DNA from 2 places in the Streptomyces sp. NPDC000345 genome. Region 1 is predicted to be linked to the other one. Evidence: riboswitches for the same ligand, from Rfam matches in the RefSeq annotation. Region 1 holds a riboswitch; the other holds the start of a gene.

Evidence for each region. Region 1 has a riboswitch for thiamine pyrophosphate ahead of thiO (glycine oxidase ThiO). Riboswitches for the same ligand answer to the same signal wherever they lie in the genome.
Region 2: it holds a riboswitch for thiamine pyrophosphate, as region 1 does, so the genes downstream of both, ACFY30_RS26345 (thiamine ABC transporter substrate binding subunit) here and thiO (glycine oxidase ThiO) in region 1, are expected to answer to the same signal.

Annotation. Positions count from the first base shown of each region.
Region 1 is NZ_JBIAZE010000031.1:9,596-17,342, reverse strand. It holds gene pknB (Stk1 family PASTA domain-containing Ser/Thr kinase) at 1-1,310, opposite strand, end outside; gene ACFY30_RS39215 (thiazole synthase) at 1,686-2,480, opposite strand; gene thiS (sulfur carrier protein ThiS) at 2,486-2,686, opposite strand; gene thiO (glycine oxidase ThiO) at 2,683-3,849, opposite strand; TPP riboswitch at 3,847-3,958, opposite strand; gene ACFY30_RS39200 (hypothetical protein) at 4,014-4,364, shown strand; gene ACFY30_RS39195 (NAD(P)/FAD-dependent oxidoreductase) at 4,397-5,644, shown strand; gene ACFY30_RS39190 (Rv2175c family DNA-binding protein) at 5,762-6,127, shown strand; gene thiE (thiamine phosphate synthase) at 6,168-6,815, shown strand; gene metF (methylenetetrahydrofolate reductase [NAD(P)H]) at 6,992-7,747, shown strand, end outside.
Region 2 is NZ_JBIAZE010000011.1:211,944-219,690, reverse strand. It holds gene ACFY30_RS26375 (hypothetical protein) at 1-675, shown strand, start outside; gene ACFY30_RS26370 (VOC family protein) at 804-1,223, shown strand; partial or broken gene ACFY30_RS26365 (hypothetical protein) at 1,309-1,983, shown strand; gene ACFY30_RS26360 (LAETG motif-containing sortase-dependent surface protein) at 2,147-2,857, shown strand; gene ACFY30_RS26355 (ABC transporter ATP-binding protein) at 2,981-4,003, opposite strand; gene ACFY30_RS26350 (ABC transporter permease) at 4,003-5,673, opposite strand; gene ACFY30_RS26345 (thiamine ABC transporter substrate binding subunit) at 5,649-6,731, opposite strand; TPP riboswitch at 6,802-6,908, opposite strand; gene rlmN (23S rRNA (adenine(2503)-C(2))-methyltransferase RlmN) at 6,935-7,747, opposite strand, start outside.

The DNA.
Region 1 (7,747 bases):
TGCTTGCGGATCCTGGCGCCCGGCTCCGGGTCCGTGCTGATGACGCTGCCGCGCTTGATCGTGTCGCTGTAGGCGTGCTCGACCTTGCCCACTTCGAGGCCGGCCGCCTCCAGCCGCTTCTCCGCCTTCGCCTGGGACTGCGTCAGCACCGCGGGGACCTTGGTGAACTGACCGGAGTTGATGTACCAGACGCCGGCGCCCACCCCCAGCACCAGCAGCACGACGGCGAGGACCGCGAGCGTTCCGCCCCGGGGCCGCCCGGTCCGGCGCCGGGGCGGCAGGGGCGGAGGGCTCTGGAACCGGGACGTGCGGTGGACGGAGCCGCCGTCGCCGGGGACGTCGTCCTCGTTGACCGGCAGCGGTCTGGGCACGGTGAGCGAGCGGGGGATGACGCTGGTGCGGTCATCGGCGTTGTCGTGCGCCGCGGACACGGCCTGCGGGGGCAGCGCGTCCAGCTGTTCCTCGCTCAGCGCGCCCCGCGCGTCCCGCACCTGCGCGAGGAACGCGGCGGCGTCGTGCGGCCGGACGGCCGGGGTGCGGGCGGTGGCCGAGGCCACGAGCTCGTCCAGGACGAAGGGCAGCCCCGGCACGGCGGCGGAGGGCGGCGGCACATCCTCGTGGAGGTGCTTGTAGAGCACGATCGCGGGGGAGTCGCCCTCGTGCGGCTTCTCACCGGTGAGCATCTCGTAGAGCACGACACCGCACGCGTACACGTCGACGCGGGCGTCGGCGGCACCGGACTGCTCGATCTGCTCGGGCGCGAGATACGAGACGGTCCCGAGCACGGCCCCGGTGGTACTGGTCACGGTGTCCACGGACCGCACCAGCCCGAAGTCCGCGACCTTGACCCGCCCGTCGTCCCCTATCAACACGTTCTCGGGCTTCATGTCCCGGTGCACGAACCCGGCCCGGTGCGCGGCGCCGAGCGCGGCGAGCACGGGCTCCAGGATGTCGAGCGCGGCCCTCGGCTGGAGCGCCCCGCGCTCGCGCAGCACGTCACGCAGGGTGCACCCGGCGATGTACTCCATGGCGAGATACACGTACGACCCGTCCGCGCCCTGGTCGAACACCTGGACCACGTTGGGATGCGCGAGCCGCGCCACGGACTTGGCCTCACGGATGAACCGCTCGACGAACGACCCGTCGGCCGCGAGCGCCGGGTGCATCACCTTGAGCGCGAGCACACGGTCGAGGCGGGTGTCCACGGCCCGATAGACCGTGGCCATCCCGCCCACCGCGATACGCGCGTCGACGCGATACCGACCGTCGAGCACCTGCCCGACCAGAGGGTCCTGAAGGGTCGTGTCCACGCAGCGAGTCTACGAGCCACCACCGACACCTCCACGGCTTCCACCCCTTCGGAGCAGGACTGCAGCCGACCTGTGACGCGAACCCCGCTCCGAAGGCGAAGGCACCCCCGCGAAAGCCCACCCACACCCCCTGCCCGCACCACGGCCGGGGAGGAACCACGACCGACCGGCCGAAAGCCGGCGGTGGACCGGGCGGGCCCGCGACGGGCCGGGGAACGGCCCTCGGGGCCCGCGACGGGCCGGCGTCGGCGGTCGCGTGGCCCGCGGTGGGGTGCCCGCAGATGGTGCGGCCCCCCGCGGGCGAGGTTCACCTCTCGACCGGTGGGAAGCGGGTGGTGCGCGGGTGGGAGAGGGACGACGGGACCGGTCCGGCGGTCAGAACGCGGGGCGCTCGGGATCCAGCACGGCCAGGCCCTCCGCGGGAGACGACGCCTCGGCGAAGTAGCGCCGGGGGATCCGGCCCGCCAGCCGGGCCAGCCGTCCCGCCTCGACACCGGCCCGCATGGCGCACGCCATCCGCTCGGGATCCGCCGCCCGCGTCACCGCCGACGCCAGCATCACCCCCGCACACCCCAGCTCCATCGCCAGCGCCACGTCCGACGCCGTACCGGCCCCCGCGTCCAGGATCACCGGCACCCGCGCCTGCTCCACGATCAGCTGGAAGTTGTGGGGATTGCGGATCCCGAGCCCCGACCCGATCGGCGACCCCAGCGGCATCACCGCCGCGCACCCCACGTCCTCCAGCTTCCGCGCCAGCACGGGATCGTCGTTCGTGTACGGCAGCACCGTGAACCCGTCGTCCACCAGCGTCTCCGCCGCCTCCAGCAACTCCACCGGATCCGGCAGCAGGGTCCGCTCGTCGGCGATGACCTCCAGCTTGATCAGCTCGGTCCCCAGCGCCTCCCGCGCCAGCCGCGCCGTCAGCACCGCCTCCCCGGCCGTGAAGCACCCCGCCGTGTTCGGCAGCACCCGGATGCCCAGCCGCTCGAGCACCGACAGCACCGAACCCCGGACGGCGGGGTTCACCCGCCGCATCGCGACCGTCGTCAGCTCGGTCCCGGACGCGACCAGCGCCCGCTCCAGCACCTCCAGGCTGGGCGCACCCCCGGTACCCATGATCAGCCGGGACGAGAAGGACGTACCGCCGAGGAAGAAGGGATCGTCGGCCACGGCGCTCATCCTCCCTGCACGGCGGTGAGGACTTCCACGCGATCACCCTCGGAGAGTGCCGTGGCGGACCACCGCGCGCGCGGGACGACCGTTTCGTTCAGCGCGGCGGCCACCCCGGAGGCCGCCGGCGTCAGGGACCGTACGACGCTGTCGAGGGCCGTACCGGGAGCGACCATCTGCCGCTCGCCGTTCACCGAGATGTTCATGCGGGCAGCTCCGTGAGGACGGCGGCACCGAAGCGCCGGGGTGTGAAGGGAAGGGCCTCGTCGGGGAGTTCACCGGTGGCCAGGGCGTGCGCCATCACGTCGCCGGTCACCGGGGTCAGCAGCACCCCGTTGCGGTAGTGCCCGGTGGCCAGCAGCAGCCCGTCCAGCCGGGTCGGCCCGAGCAGCGGCGCGTTGTCGGGGGAGCCGGGGCGCAGGCCCGCGCGTGTCTCGACCAACGGCAGTTCCGTGATGCCGGGGACCAGTTCGTGCGCGTCGCGCAGCAGCTCGTACACGCCCCCCGCCGTCACCGTCGTGTCCCAGCCCAGCTCCTCGCTCGTCGCGCCCACGACCAGCTCGCCGTTCTCCCGGGGCACCAGGTACACCTGACTGCCGCGCACCACGGCCCGCACGGTACGGCTCAGGAACGGCGCGTACCCGGGCGGCACGGTCAGCCGCAGCACCTGCCCCTTCACCGGCCGCACCGGGGGGAGCACGTCCTCCGGGACGCCCGCCAGCCGCCCGCTGAGGCTGCCCGCCGCGAGCACCACCTGCCCCGCCCCCAGGGCCGTACCGTCCCCGGTCACGACCCCCACGGCCCGCTCGCCCCCGACCGACAGCCGCTCTGCCCACGCCCGGTGGAAGACCACGCCCGCCCGCTCGCACGCGGTGACGAGCGCGTCGGCCAGCCGCCGCGGATCGATCTGGTGATCGCCGTCCACCCGCAGCCCGCCGCGCACCCCCGGTGCGAGCATCGGCTCCAGGCGCCGGCACTCCCGCCCCGTGAGCCACTCCGAATCCAGCCCCGACCCGGCCTGCAGCGCGTGCAGCTCCCGCAGATGGGCGCGGTCGTCGGCGTCCAGCGCGACCGCGAGCGTGCCGCACCGGCGGTAGCCGAGGTCCAGCCCGGTGACCTCCGTCAGCTCGGCGGCGAAGTCCGGGTAACGGCGGGCCGAGGCCAGGTTCAGGCCGAGCAGGGTCTGCTCGCCGTGGTGCAGTTCGGTGACGGCGGCCAGCATCCCGGCGGCCACCCGCGCGGCCCCGCCGCCCGGCTCGGGGTCCACCACGGCGGTGGCGAACCCGCGCTGCGCGGCCCGCCACGCCGTGACGAGCCCGATGATCCCGCCCCCCACGACCAGGACGTCGGATGTACGTGTACGCGACATGGGCGTCCAGCCCCTCCCTTCGCCGGCATGACCCGGATCAGGTTCGTACGGTCGGAGGCCGCCAGCCTCCCTCTCAGCCCGGTGCGTCCGGGCTCCCGCGAGTGCTCTACGTTGGCCACACCCTAGCCCGTGGTTCCGCGCACCTGTAAAGGGAGCCTTTCGTCATGCACCGCTCGCTCGACGGTCTCGTCCTCGCCCCCGTCGCCGACCAGGCCCCGGGCCAGGTCGGCACCCGCACCCGCTTCGCCTACCGCGAGCGGGACGGTGTGATCTGGGCGGACTACGCGGGCGGCGACGTCGTGCGCGGCCATCTCGTGGGTACCCGTCAGGGGGACCGTCTCGACTTCCGGTACGTCCAGCTCAAGCACGACGGGTCGACGTCCTCGGGGCACTGCGTCTCGACGGTCGTGGAACTGCCCGACGGGCGCGTGCGCCTGGAGGAGACCTGGTCCTGGGAGTCGCAGCAGGGCAGCGGCACCAGCGTTGTGGAGCAGGTCACGGAGCAGGACGGCTGACTGACGAATCGTCACATGTCTAGGGTGATCGGGTGAGTGAGCAGAGGCGGGAAGAAGACAGGCCGGCGGGGCGGCGCGTGGTCGTCGTCGGCGCGGGCATGGCCGGGGTGCAGACCGCGGTCGCCCTGCGGGAACAGGGCTTCGACGGCACCGTGACACTGATCGGCGCGGAGCCCCACCAGCCCTACGACCGGCCCCCGCTGTCCAAGGCCGTGCTGCTCGGCAAGGCCGAGGGCTCCGCGTTCGAGGTCGACTTCGAGAGCCTCGGCATCGAGCTGCTGCTCGGCCGCGAGGTGCTCGGCCTGCGCGCCGCCGACCACGAGGTGGACACCGAGGCCGGGCCCGTCCCCTACGACGTCCTCGTGCTCGCCACCGGTGCCGAACCGATCCGGCTGCCGGGCGCCGAGGGCGTGCCCGGCGTCCATCTGCTGCGCACCCTCGACGACGCCGAACGGCTGCGGCCGGTGCTCGCCCGCCAGCACGACCTCGTGGTCGTCGGCGCCGGCTGGATCGGCGCGGAGTTCGCCACCGCCGCGCGCGAGGCCGGCTGCGCGGTCACCGTCGTGGAGGCCGCCGACCGGCCCCTCGCCGGCGCCCTGCCGGCCGAGGTCGCCGCCCCGATGACCTCCTGGTACGCCGACGGCGGCATCACCCTGCGCACCCACGCGCGCGTGGAGCGTGTCGAACCCGGTGCGGTCGTCCTCGACGACGGCTCCCGGCTGCCCGCCGGCGCCGTGGTCGTCGGCATCGGCGCCCGCCCCGCCACCGCCTGGCTGACCGGCTCCGGCGTCGAACTGGGCGCGCACCACGAGGTCGTCGCCGACGACCGGCTGCGCACCTCGGTGCCGGACGTGTACGCGGTCGGCGACTGCGCCTCCTTCCCCTCGGGGCGGTACGGCGAACGCCTCCTCGTCCACCACTGGGACAACGCCCTCCAGGGCCCGCGCACGGTCGCCGCCAACATCCTCGGAACGGCCACGGACGAGCCCCCGGTGATCTACGACCCGGTGCCGTACTTCTGGTCCGAGCAGTTCGGCCGCTTCGTCCAGTACGCGGGCCACCACGCGGTGGCCGACCGCATGGTGTGGCGCGGCGATCCGGCCGGACCGGCCTGGAGCGTGTGCTGGCTGCGGGAGGACCGCCTGGTGGCTCTGCTGGCGGTGGGGCGCCCACGCGATCTCGCCCAGGGCAGACGCCTGATCGAGGCGGGCAGGCGCATGGACGCGGAGGCACTGGCGGATCCGGGCCGGCCCTTGAAGACCGCGACTGCGCCTGCCTGAAGCGGCGCGGGCCGTGACACGAGCGGCTCCGCCGCGTGGGCGCGACCGGTCCCCACGGCGCAGCACCCGGAGAACGGCCATCGCGGCCCACCCGGACATGCGCCTACCCTTGACCCCGTGACCGAGATTGACGCAAAGACCGATGCTCTCGTACCCGCCTGGCTCACCGTGCCCGACATCGCGGAGATGCTCGATGTCGACGTGATCCGCGTGCGACAGCTGATCAAGGAAGGCCAGCTCATCGCCGTACGCCGTGGTGAGAACCGCGCGCTGCACGTCCCCGCCGCCTTCATCGACGGGGACAAGGTCGTCAAGGGCCTGTCCGGCACCCTGACGCTCCTGCGGGACGACGGCTTCACCGACGAAGAGATGCTGGAGTGGCTCTTCACGCCCGACGAGAGCCTGCCCGGCACCCCCGCCCAGGCCCTCAGCGAGAATCGCGGTACGGAGGTGAAGCGCCGCGCCCAGGCGCTCGCCGTCTGAGGCAACCGGTAACGACACGACGGAACCACGGGGAACACCGATGACCGACACCGCCCGCGCCCGCCTCGCGGACGCCCGTCTCTACCTGTGCACGGACGCCCGCACCCGCCAGGGCGACCTCCCGGAGTTCCTGGACGCGGTTCTCGCGGGCGGCGTCGACATCGTGCAGCTGCGGGACAAGGGCATGGAGGCCGCCGCGGAACTGGAGCACCTCGCCGTGTTCGCCGAGGCCTGCGCCCGGCACGGGAAGCTGCTCGCGGTCAACGACCGCGCGGACGTCGCCCACGCCGCCGCGGCCGACGTCCTCCACCTCGGCCAGGGCGACCTGCCGGTCCCCGCGGCCCGCGCCGTCCTGGGCGACGACGTCCTCATAGGCCGCTCCACGCACGCCGAGGCGGAGGCCGAGGCCGCCGCCGTCCAGGAGGGCGTGGACTACTTCTGCACCGGCCCCTGCTGGCCCACCCCCACCAAGCCGGGCCGGCACGCCCCCGGCCTCGGCCTGGTCCGCCACACGGCCGCCCTGGGCACGGACCGGCCCTGGTTCGCGATCGGCGGCGTCGACCTCGGCAACCTCGACGAGGTGCTGGAGGCGGGCGCCCGCCGGGTCGTCGTCGTCCGGGCGATCACCGAGGCGGACGATCCGGGTGCCGCGGCGGCGGAGTTCGCGAAGCGACTGCGCGACGTCTGACGGCCCCGGGCCCGTGCGTTGCGGGTCCGTCGGTCCCGGGTCCGTCCGTCCCGGCCCGACGGTCCCTGCGGCCGTTCGGCCGGACGCCTGTCCGAAGGGTGGACAACAAGCCGACAATCCGGGCAAATATCCGTCATCCGGTTGGGTGACCGTCGGCCCCTGGTTAACCTGCGGGTATGGCCCTTGGAACCGCATCCACCAGGACGGACCGCGCACGCACCGTGCGCGACATCCTGGCCGCCGGCAAGACGACGTACTCGTTCGAGTTCTACGCGCCGAAGACGCCCAAGGGCGAGCGGAGCCTGTGGGAGGCGCTCCGCAGGGTGGAGGCGGTCGCGCCGGACTTCGTCTCGGTGACGTACGGTGCCGGCGGCTCCACCCGGGCGACCACGGTGAGGGAGACCCAGCAGATCGTCGTCGACACCACCCTCACCCCGGTGGCGCATCTCACCGCCGTGGACCACTCCGTCGCCGAGCTGCGCAACATCATCGGCCAGTACGCCGACGCCGGGATCCGTAACATGCTGGCCGTGCGCGGCGACCCGCCCGGCGACCCGATGGGCGACTGGGTCCCGCATCCGCGGGGCCTCACCTACGCCGCGGAGCTCGTCCGGCTCATCAAGGAGTCCGGCGACTTCTGCGTGGGCGTCGCCGCCTTCCCCGAGATGCACCCGCGTTCCAGCGACTGGGACACGGACGTCTCGCACTTCGTCGACAAGTGCCGGGCGGGCGCCGACTACGCCATCACGCAGATGTTCTTCGAGCCCGAGTCGTACCTGCGCCTGCGTGACCGGGTGGCGGCGGCCGGCTGTGACACCCCGGTCATCCCGGAGGTGCTTCCGGTGACGAGCGTGAAGATGCTGGAGAGGCTGCCGAAGCTCAGCAACGCCTACTTCCCGGACGCCCTGAAAGAGCGGATGCTCACAGCCAAA
Region 2 (7,747 bases), on a different contig from region 1:
GCCCCCGCCGACGGCACCCAGCACACCCCGCCCCGTCCGCCCGACCTCACCCCCCACGACCCCTCGCCCCTCAACCCCACCGCCCTCCCCTGGGGCGCCGCCCTCCTGGCCACCGGGCTGGCGGTGGAGGGCTACGCCAGCCGCACCTCCACCGCCGCCGACCTCACCCTCCCCACCGGCCTGCCCACCGCCCCCACGGCGGTCCTCCTCGGCTGGACCCTCACCGCGCTCGGTCTGGCCCTGGCGGGCCCCGGCCTCACCCACCTCTGCGGCCGCCTCCTGCAGACCGCCCGCCCCGGCGCGCTGCGCCTGCTCGCGGGCCGCGGCCTCATGCAGGAGGCCTCCCGCATCGGCAGCCCCCTGGGCGTGGTCTGCGCGGTGGCCTCGGGCGCGTACGCGGTGGCCGCCCTGTACGACCCCGCCGACCCCTCCTCCGGTCCCCTCACCGCCCTCGGCGCCTCGGTCGTGGCGGGCTGTACGGTCGCCACGCTCCTCACGGCCGCCGTGGAGGCCCGGCAGGCCCGCGCCGACACCACCGCCGCCCTGCGCCGCCTCGGCGCCCCCACCAGGACGCTGCGCACCGCGGCCGCGCTGCGCACCGGCGCCCTGCTGAGCCTCTTCGTCCCGCTGACCCTGGTGGTGGCGGAATTGGCGTCGCTCCCGCTGGCCCGCTGAGGAACGCGCACCGGAAGCCCGTAGGAAAAAGATCGCGGGCACCGATGAGTTCCGCGCGGCCCCCCGGTCTACCCCACCGAACAGCACGCACGAGACGCACACCCGCATCCACCCGATGGGAGAGACCGATGACCGCCCCCGCCTACCAGCAGATGATCTTCGTCAACCTGCCCGTGAACGACCTCGACGCCTCGAAGAAGTTCTTCACGGAACTGGGCTACTCGATCAACCCGCAGTTCAGCGACGACAACGCGGCCTCCGTGGTCATCAGCGAGACGATCGTCGCGATGCTGCTCACCAAGCCGTTCTACTCGACCTTCACCAAGAAGGAGATCGCGGACGCCACGAAGACCAGCGAGGTCCTGATCGCGCTGAGCGCCGAGAGCCGCGAGAAGGTCGACGAACTGGTCGACCGGGCGCTGTCGCTCGGCGGCTCGGCCAGTGGCGAGACGCAGGACATGGGCTTCATGTACGGCCGTTCCTTCGACGACCTCGACGGTCACACCTGGGAGGTCGTCTGGATGGACCCGGCGGCCATCGAGAGCTGACCCTCCTCCCACCGGGCGGTGCCTGGCATGGGGGGTGCATCCGACGACACCCGCCCAGCCGTTCGACGGTTCCCACGACCGTGAGATCGAGTCCCGCGGGGACCCCCATCGCGTCCAGGCCGTCGACCTGACGGACCGTACGGCCGCCCTGCTCGCCCTGGACACCTCGGGCGCCGGGTTGCGGCAGACGAAGTCCGACGGCGACGTCTTCGGCTCGATGCTCCGCTCCCTCCACGACGAAGCCGTCTCGGACGCGCTCGACGAACTGCTCGTCGGGGCACGGGTGGTGGGCGACGGTGGAGGGCGGACACGCCATGGCGCGCGGCACGGAGGCGTACGCCGGCGCGGCCCGCTCGGCCGTGGACTCGCCCGCGCCGGGCGCACGGTGTCGACCGTAGCCGGCCCCGGCACGATGGAGGCGGCGAACCTGGGCCCGTACTCCGCCCCGTTCCACGGCGGGATGCTCACCGACGCCCCGCGGCTCCGGTGCGCGCGAACTGGCCCGGCGGCGCCCGGCGGAAAGCCCCCTGCGACGACGGCCCGCCGGCCCGTCGCAACGCCGGAGTGGTCTTTCTGCCGGGCGCCGCCGGGACCGTACGGGAGATCTTCGACAACAGCGGACCGGACGCACTGGACGGAACGGCTGCCCGCGTGGCCGCTCTTGCGCTCACTCGCCCGGGAGCGGTCGAGGGAGTCCCGTATCGCCCTCGTTGACCGGATCGAGGAGGCTCCGGGGGCGTTGAAACGTCTCGGTGGTTAATAAGCGGGCAAAGCCAATGACTCCGAGGCGTCCCCGCATTGACACTTCTTATGGAACGCTTATAGACCTGTGAGCCTGCTGGGGATGGTGACGCACTCGGCATCACCGGGGGCGCCATCTCCCCCTCCACCCCCCGCAGTTGCGCTTCCCGTAAAGGACAAACGTGTCCCTTTCCCGCCGTACCGCCGCCCGTTCGGTGCGTTTCCTCGGCGTCACCGCCGCCTCCGCCGCCCTCGCGTTCAGTGCCGCCGGCACCGCGCTGGCCAGCGAGATAGGTGAGTTCTCCGCGGCAGCCGGCTGTGACGGCGCCAAGGGCGTCATCACCGTCACCGACAAGGACCCGTCGGGCACCCCGGCCGTCGTCACCGTGTTCCTCGAGAACAACGGCGCCGACCTCAGGCAGGTCGGCGAGCAGACGGTCGAGGGGTCCAAGAAGGGCGTCACCATCGCCTTCACCGAGGACTGGGCGCCCAACGCCGTCTACCGGATCCACGTCAAGGCCACCAAGAACAGCAAGGTCCTGGTCGACGAGGACATCGCCGGCAACCTGACCACCCCGGCCGAGGCCTGCGAGGCCGACGACGCCTCCACCCCCTCCACCTCGCCCTCGGAGTCGGAGCCGGAGTCCGGGAAGCCGTCGGACTCCGCCTCGGCCCCGGCCGACACCGCGTCGCCGAGCCCCTCGGACTCCGCGGACGACGGCGCCGCGCCGTCCGCGAGCAACGCCCCGTCACCCGCGGCCCAGGAGTCCAACCTCGCCGAGACCGGCGCCTCCAACACCGGCCTGATCGCCGGCATCGCGGCCCTGCTGGTCGTCATCGGCGGCGGCGCGGTCTTCTTCGGCATGCGCCGCCGCGGCTCCAGCAACCGCTGAGCCACGCGCCATCAGCGTTCCCGCCGTAGGCGAGCCCGCCCCTGTGCATCAGGAGGGGCGGGCTCAGGCAACGGGGCCGCGTTCACCCGCCCGTACCAGCGCTGCACCCCAGGCGCGCGCCCGTCAGCCGAGCACCGCGGTTTCCGTCGGGTCGAAGGTCACTCCGACCGCGGCGCCGACCTCCGGCGCCTCGCGCAGGGGGCAGGCGGCCTCCAGTCGCGGTGCGCCCTCCGGCTGGAGGTGGACGGCGACATGGGTGCCCTTGAAGGTGCGGGCGGCGACCGTGCAGCGCAGGCCCTCGTCGGCGTCGGTCAGGCGTACTCCGGCGGGGCGGACGAGCAGCGTGCGCGGCCCCTGCGGGGAGCTGTCCGGCACCGGCACCTTGCCCCAGGGCGTGACCGCGACCTCGCCGGCCACCGTCGCCTCCACCACGTTCTCGAAGCCGAGGAAGCGGGCGACGAACGCGTCGGCGGGCCGCTGCCACACCTCAAGGGGCGTACCGGACTGGGCGATCCGCCCGTCCCGCATCACCACGACCCGGTCGGCGAGCGCGAACGCCTCGCCCTGGTCATGGGTGACCGCGAGGACCGTGGTGCCCAACCGCCCGAAGAGCTCCCTCAGTTCGACGACCAGCCGCTCCCGCAGTGAACGGTCCAGCTGGCCGAGCGGCTCGTCCAGCATCAGCAGCCGCGGCCGGGGCGCCAGCGCACGGGCCAGCGCGACCCGCTGCTGCTCACCGCCGGACAGCGCGGCGACGGCCCGGCGGCCGGCGCCGGGCAGACCGACGAGGTCGAGCAACTCCCGCACCCGCTGCTCCTGTTCCTTCCTGGAGGCGCCGTGCATGCGCAGCCCGAAGGCCACATTGCCGCCGACGTCCCGCTGCGGGAAGAGCTGATGGTCCTGGAACATCAGCCCGAGCTCCCGCCGGTGCGCGGGCACCCCCGCCTGGTCCCGCCCGTCGAGCGAGACACGCCCGGCATCCAGGGGCTGCAGCCCGGCGACCGCCCGCAGCAGCGTCGACTTGCCGCTGCCGCTCGGCCCGAGCACACACACCACCTCGTGCTCGGCGACCCCCAGGTCCACGGCGTCGAGCACCGCCCGTCCACCGAACCGCACGGTGGCACGCTCCAGTTCGAGCAGTGGCATCAGAACTCCCCCGTCCGGTCGGTCCGCAACCGCTCCAGCACCAGCAGGGCCACCGCGCACACCACCATCAGAATCGTCGACAGGGCCATCGCCTGCCCGTAGTTGAGCTCGCCGGCCCGCCCCAGCAGCCGCGCCACCGCCACCGGCAGCGTCGGGTTGTCGGGCCGCGCGATGAACACGGTCGCCCCGAACTCCCCCAGCGACACCGCGAAGGCGAACCCGGCCGCGACGAGCAGCGCCCGCCGCACCATCGGCAGGTCCACCTCCCGCCACACCCGCCAGGGCGACGCCCCGAGCACGGCCGCGGCCTCCCGCAGCCGCTGGTCCACCGCCCGCAGCACGGGCAGCATGATCCGTACGACGAAGGGGACCCCGACCAGCGCCTGGGCGAGCGGGACGAGGATCCAGCTGCTCCGCAGGTTCAGCGGGGGCTCGTCCAGCGCGATCAGGAACCCGAAGCCGACGGTCACCGCCGACACGCCCAGCGGCAGCATCAGCAGCGCGTCGAAGCCCCGGACGAGCCGTCCCGCGTCCCGCCGGGTGAGCGCGGCCGCGGCCAGGCCGCCGATCACCACCGCGATCGCGGTCGCGGCGGCGGCGTACTCCAGCGAGTTGCCGATCGCCTCGATCGGCGGGACGAGGAAGACGTTCCCGTCCTCGCTGGTCAGCGCCCGGTAGTAGGCGAAGTCCGGCGCGTCCAGGGACCGCTGCACCAGCACGGCGAGGGGCAGCACCAGCAGCACGGCGATGCTCGCGAGCACCCCGGCCAGCAGCGCCCACTGCCCGGCCCCGCGCGGCCGTCGGGCGGTCAGGTTCGCGTCCACCAGCCGCAGCGCGCTCTCCCGGCGCCGTACGGTCCACGCGTGCACGGCGAGGATCGCGCCCACGGCCGCGAACTGGACGATCGTCAGCACCGCGGCGGTGGAGAGGTCGAAGATCTCGGAGGTCTGGCGGTAGATCTCCACCTCGAGGGTGGAGAAGGTGGGCCCGCCGAGGATCTGGACCACACCGAAGGAGGTGAAGGTGAAGAGGAAGACCATCAGCGCCGCGGCGGCCACGGCCGGCCCGAGGGCGGGCAGGGTGACCGTGCGCCAGGCGCGCAGGCGGGACGCGCCCAGCGTCCGCGCGGCCTCCTCCTGCCGCGGGTCGAGCTGCGCCCACAGTCCGCCCACGGTCCGTACGACGACCGCGTAGTTGAAGAAGACATGGGCGAGCAGGATCGCCCACACGGTCGTGTCCAGGCGTACGCCCCACAGCTCGTCGAGCAGTCCGCCGCGTCCCACGAGCGCGAGGAACGCCGTGCCGACGACGACCGTCGGCAGCACGAACGGGACCGTCACCACGGCCCGCAGCACCTGTTTGCCGGGGAAGTCGAGGCGCGCGAAGACATACGCGCCCGGCAGCGCCACCAGCAGGGTGAGCGCGGTGGAGGCGAACGCCTGCCAGGTGGTGAACCACAGGACGTGCCGGATGTCGGACTGGCCCAGGACGTCGGCCAGCCGTCCGAACCGCCACACCCCGTCGGTCCTCAGCCCGCGCGCCACGATCGCGGCGACGGGGTAGGCGAAGAAGAGCCCGAAGAACGCGACGGGCAGGGCCATCAGCCCGAGCCGCGCCGCGTTCCCGGACCGCTTCCCGGCGGGGACTACTTCAGTACGAGCGAGGTCCACGACTTGACCCACTGGTCGCGATGGCCGGCGATCTTCGCCGGGTCCATGGTCTCGGGGTCCTCGGCGGCGGGCCCGTACTGCGTGAACTCGGCGGGCACGCCCGCGCCCTTCACCACCGGGTAGACGAACATGTTGAGCGGCATGTCCTCCTGGAACTTCTTCGTGATCAGGAAGTCGATGAGCGCCTTGCCGCCCGCGCTGTTGCGCGCGTTGCTCAGCAGCCCGGCGAACTCGACCTGCCGGAAGCAGGTGCCGGTCGCGACGCCGGTGGGCGCGGTGCTCGGCTTCGGGTCGCCGTAGATGACCTCGGCGGGCGGCGAGGAGGCGTACGACACGACGAGCGGCCGGTCCGCCTTGGCCTTCTTGCCGCCGGCCGAGCCGGAGAACTCCTCGTTGTACGCCTGCTCCCAGCCGTCGACCACCTTCACGCCGTTGGCCTTGAGCTGCTTCCAGTAGCCCTCCCAGCCGTCGTCCCCGTACCGGGCGGCCGTGCCGAGCAGGAAGCCGAGGCCGGGCGAGGAGGTGGAGGCGTTCTCGGTGACGAGGAGGTTCTTGTACGCGGGCTTGACCAGGTCGGCGAAGGTGGCCGGCGGGGCCAGCTCGTGGTCGGCGAAGTACTTCTTGTCGTAGTTGACGCAGATGTCGCCGTAGTCGATGGGCGTGACCCGGTGCTTGCCGGAGTCCAGCTGGTACGCGCTGCCGACCTGGTCGAGCCCCTTGGCCTCGTAGGACTGGAACAGACCGTTGTCGAGGGCGCGGGAGAGCAGGGTGTTGTCGACGCCGAAGAAGACGTCGCCCTGAGGGTTGTCCTTGGTGAGGACGGCCTTGTTGACGGCCTGCCCGGCGTCGCCGTCCGTGAGGACCTTGACCTTGTACCCGGACTCCTTCTCGAAGCCGGCGAGCACGCTCTTGGAGACGGCCCACGAGTCGTGGCTGACGAGGGTGACGGTCTTGGAACCGCTGTTCGACGCGCTGTCGTCGGACGACTCCGTACCGCACGCGGACAGTGTGACGAGACCGAGGCCGACGGCGGCGGCCACGAACGTCCTGGTGTGCACTGGTTTTCCTCCTGGGGTTGACCAGGAAGAGACGCGGCCCCGCCCGGGGCGGCCGGGCGGGGCACAACAGCTTGAGCGATGACCGAACTTCCTACCCAGAATGACCTGGGCAAGGTTCAGAGGGTCTGCGGCCTGGTGCCGCACTCTCAGCGCTGTGGCGCTCCCCTGTCGGAATATGAAGATGTACTGGTACTGAGGTCAGACTACCGCTCGGTGGCCGCGAGCTGACCGCACGCCCCGTCGATCTCCTGGCCGCGGGTGTCCCGGATGGTGACGGGCACCCCGTGCGCCGCGATGGCCTCGACGAACGCCTTCTCGTCCTCGGGCCGCGACGCGGTCCACTTCGACCCGGGGGTCGGGTTGAGCGGGATGAGGTTGACGTGCACGGGCCGGCCCTTGAGCAGTCGCCCGAGCCGGTCGCCTCGCCAGGCCTGGTCGTTGATGTCCCGGATGAGGGCGTACTCGATGGACAGCCGGCGGCCCGACTTCTCGGCGTACTCGAAGCCGGCGTCGAGCACCTCGCGCACCTTCCACCGCGTGTTCACGGGGACGAGGGTGTCGCGCAGCTCGTCGTCCGGCGCGTGCAGCGAGATGGCGAGACGGCACTTGAAGCCCTCGTCGGAGAACCGGTGGATGGCGGGCACGAGCCCGACCGTCGACACGGTGATCCCGCGCTGCGAGAGCCCGAGCCCGTCCGGCGCCGGATCGGTGAGCGCCCGGACGGCTCCGACGACCCGCTTGTAGTTGGCGAGGGGCTCGCCCATCCCCATGAACACGATGTTGGACAGCCGGGCGGGCCCACCGGGGACCTCCCCGTCCCGCAGGGCCCGCATCCCGTCGACGATCTGGTGCACGATCTCGGCGGTGGACAGATTCCGGTCGAGCCCCGCCTGCCCGGTGGCGCAGAACGGGCAGTTCATCCCGCACCCCGCCTGCGAGCTGATGCACATGGTCACCCGGTCCGGGTACCGCATCAGCACCGACTCCACGAGCGTCCCGTCGAACAGCCGCCACAG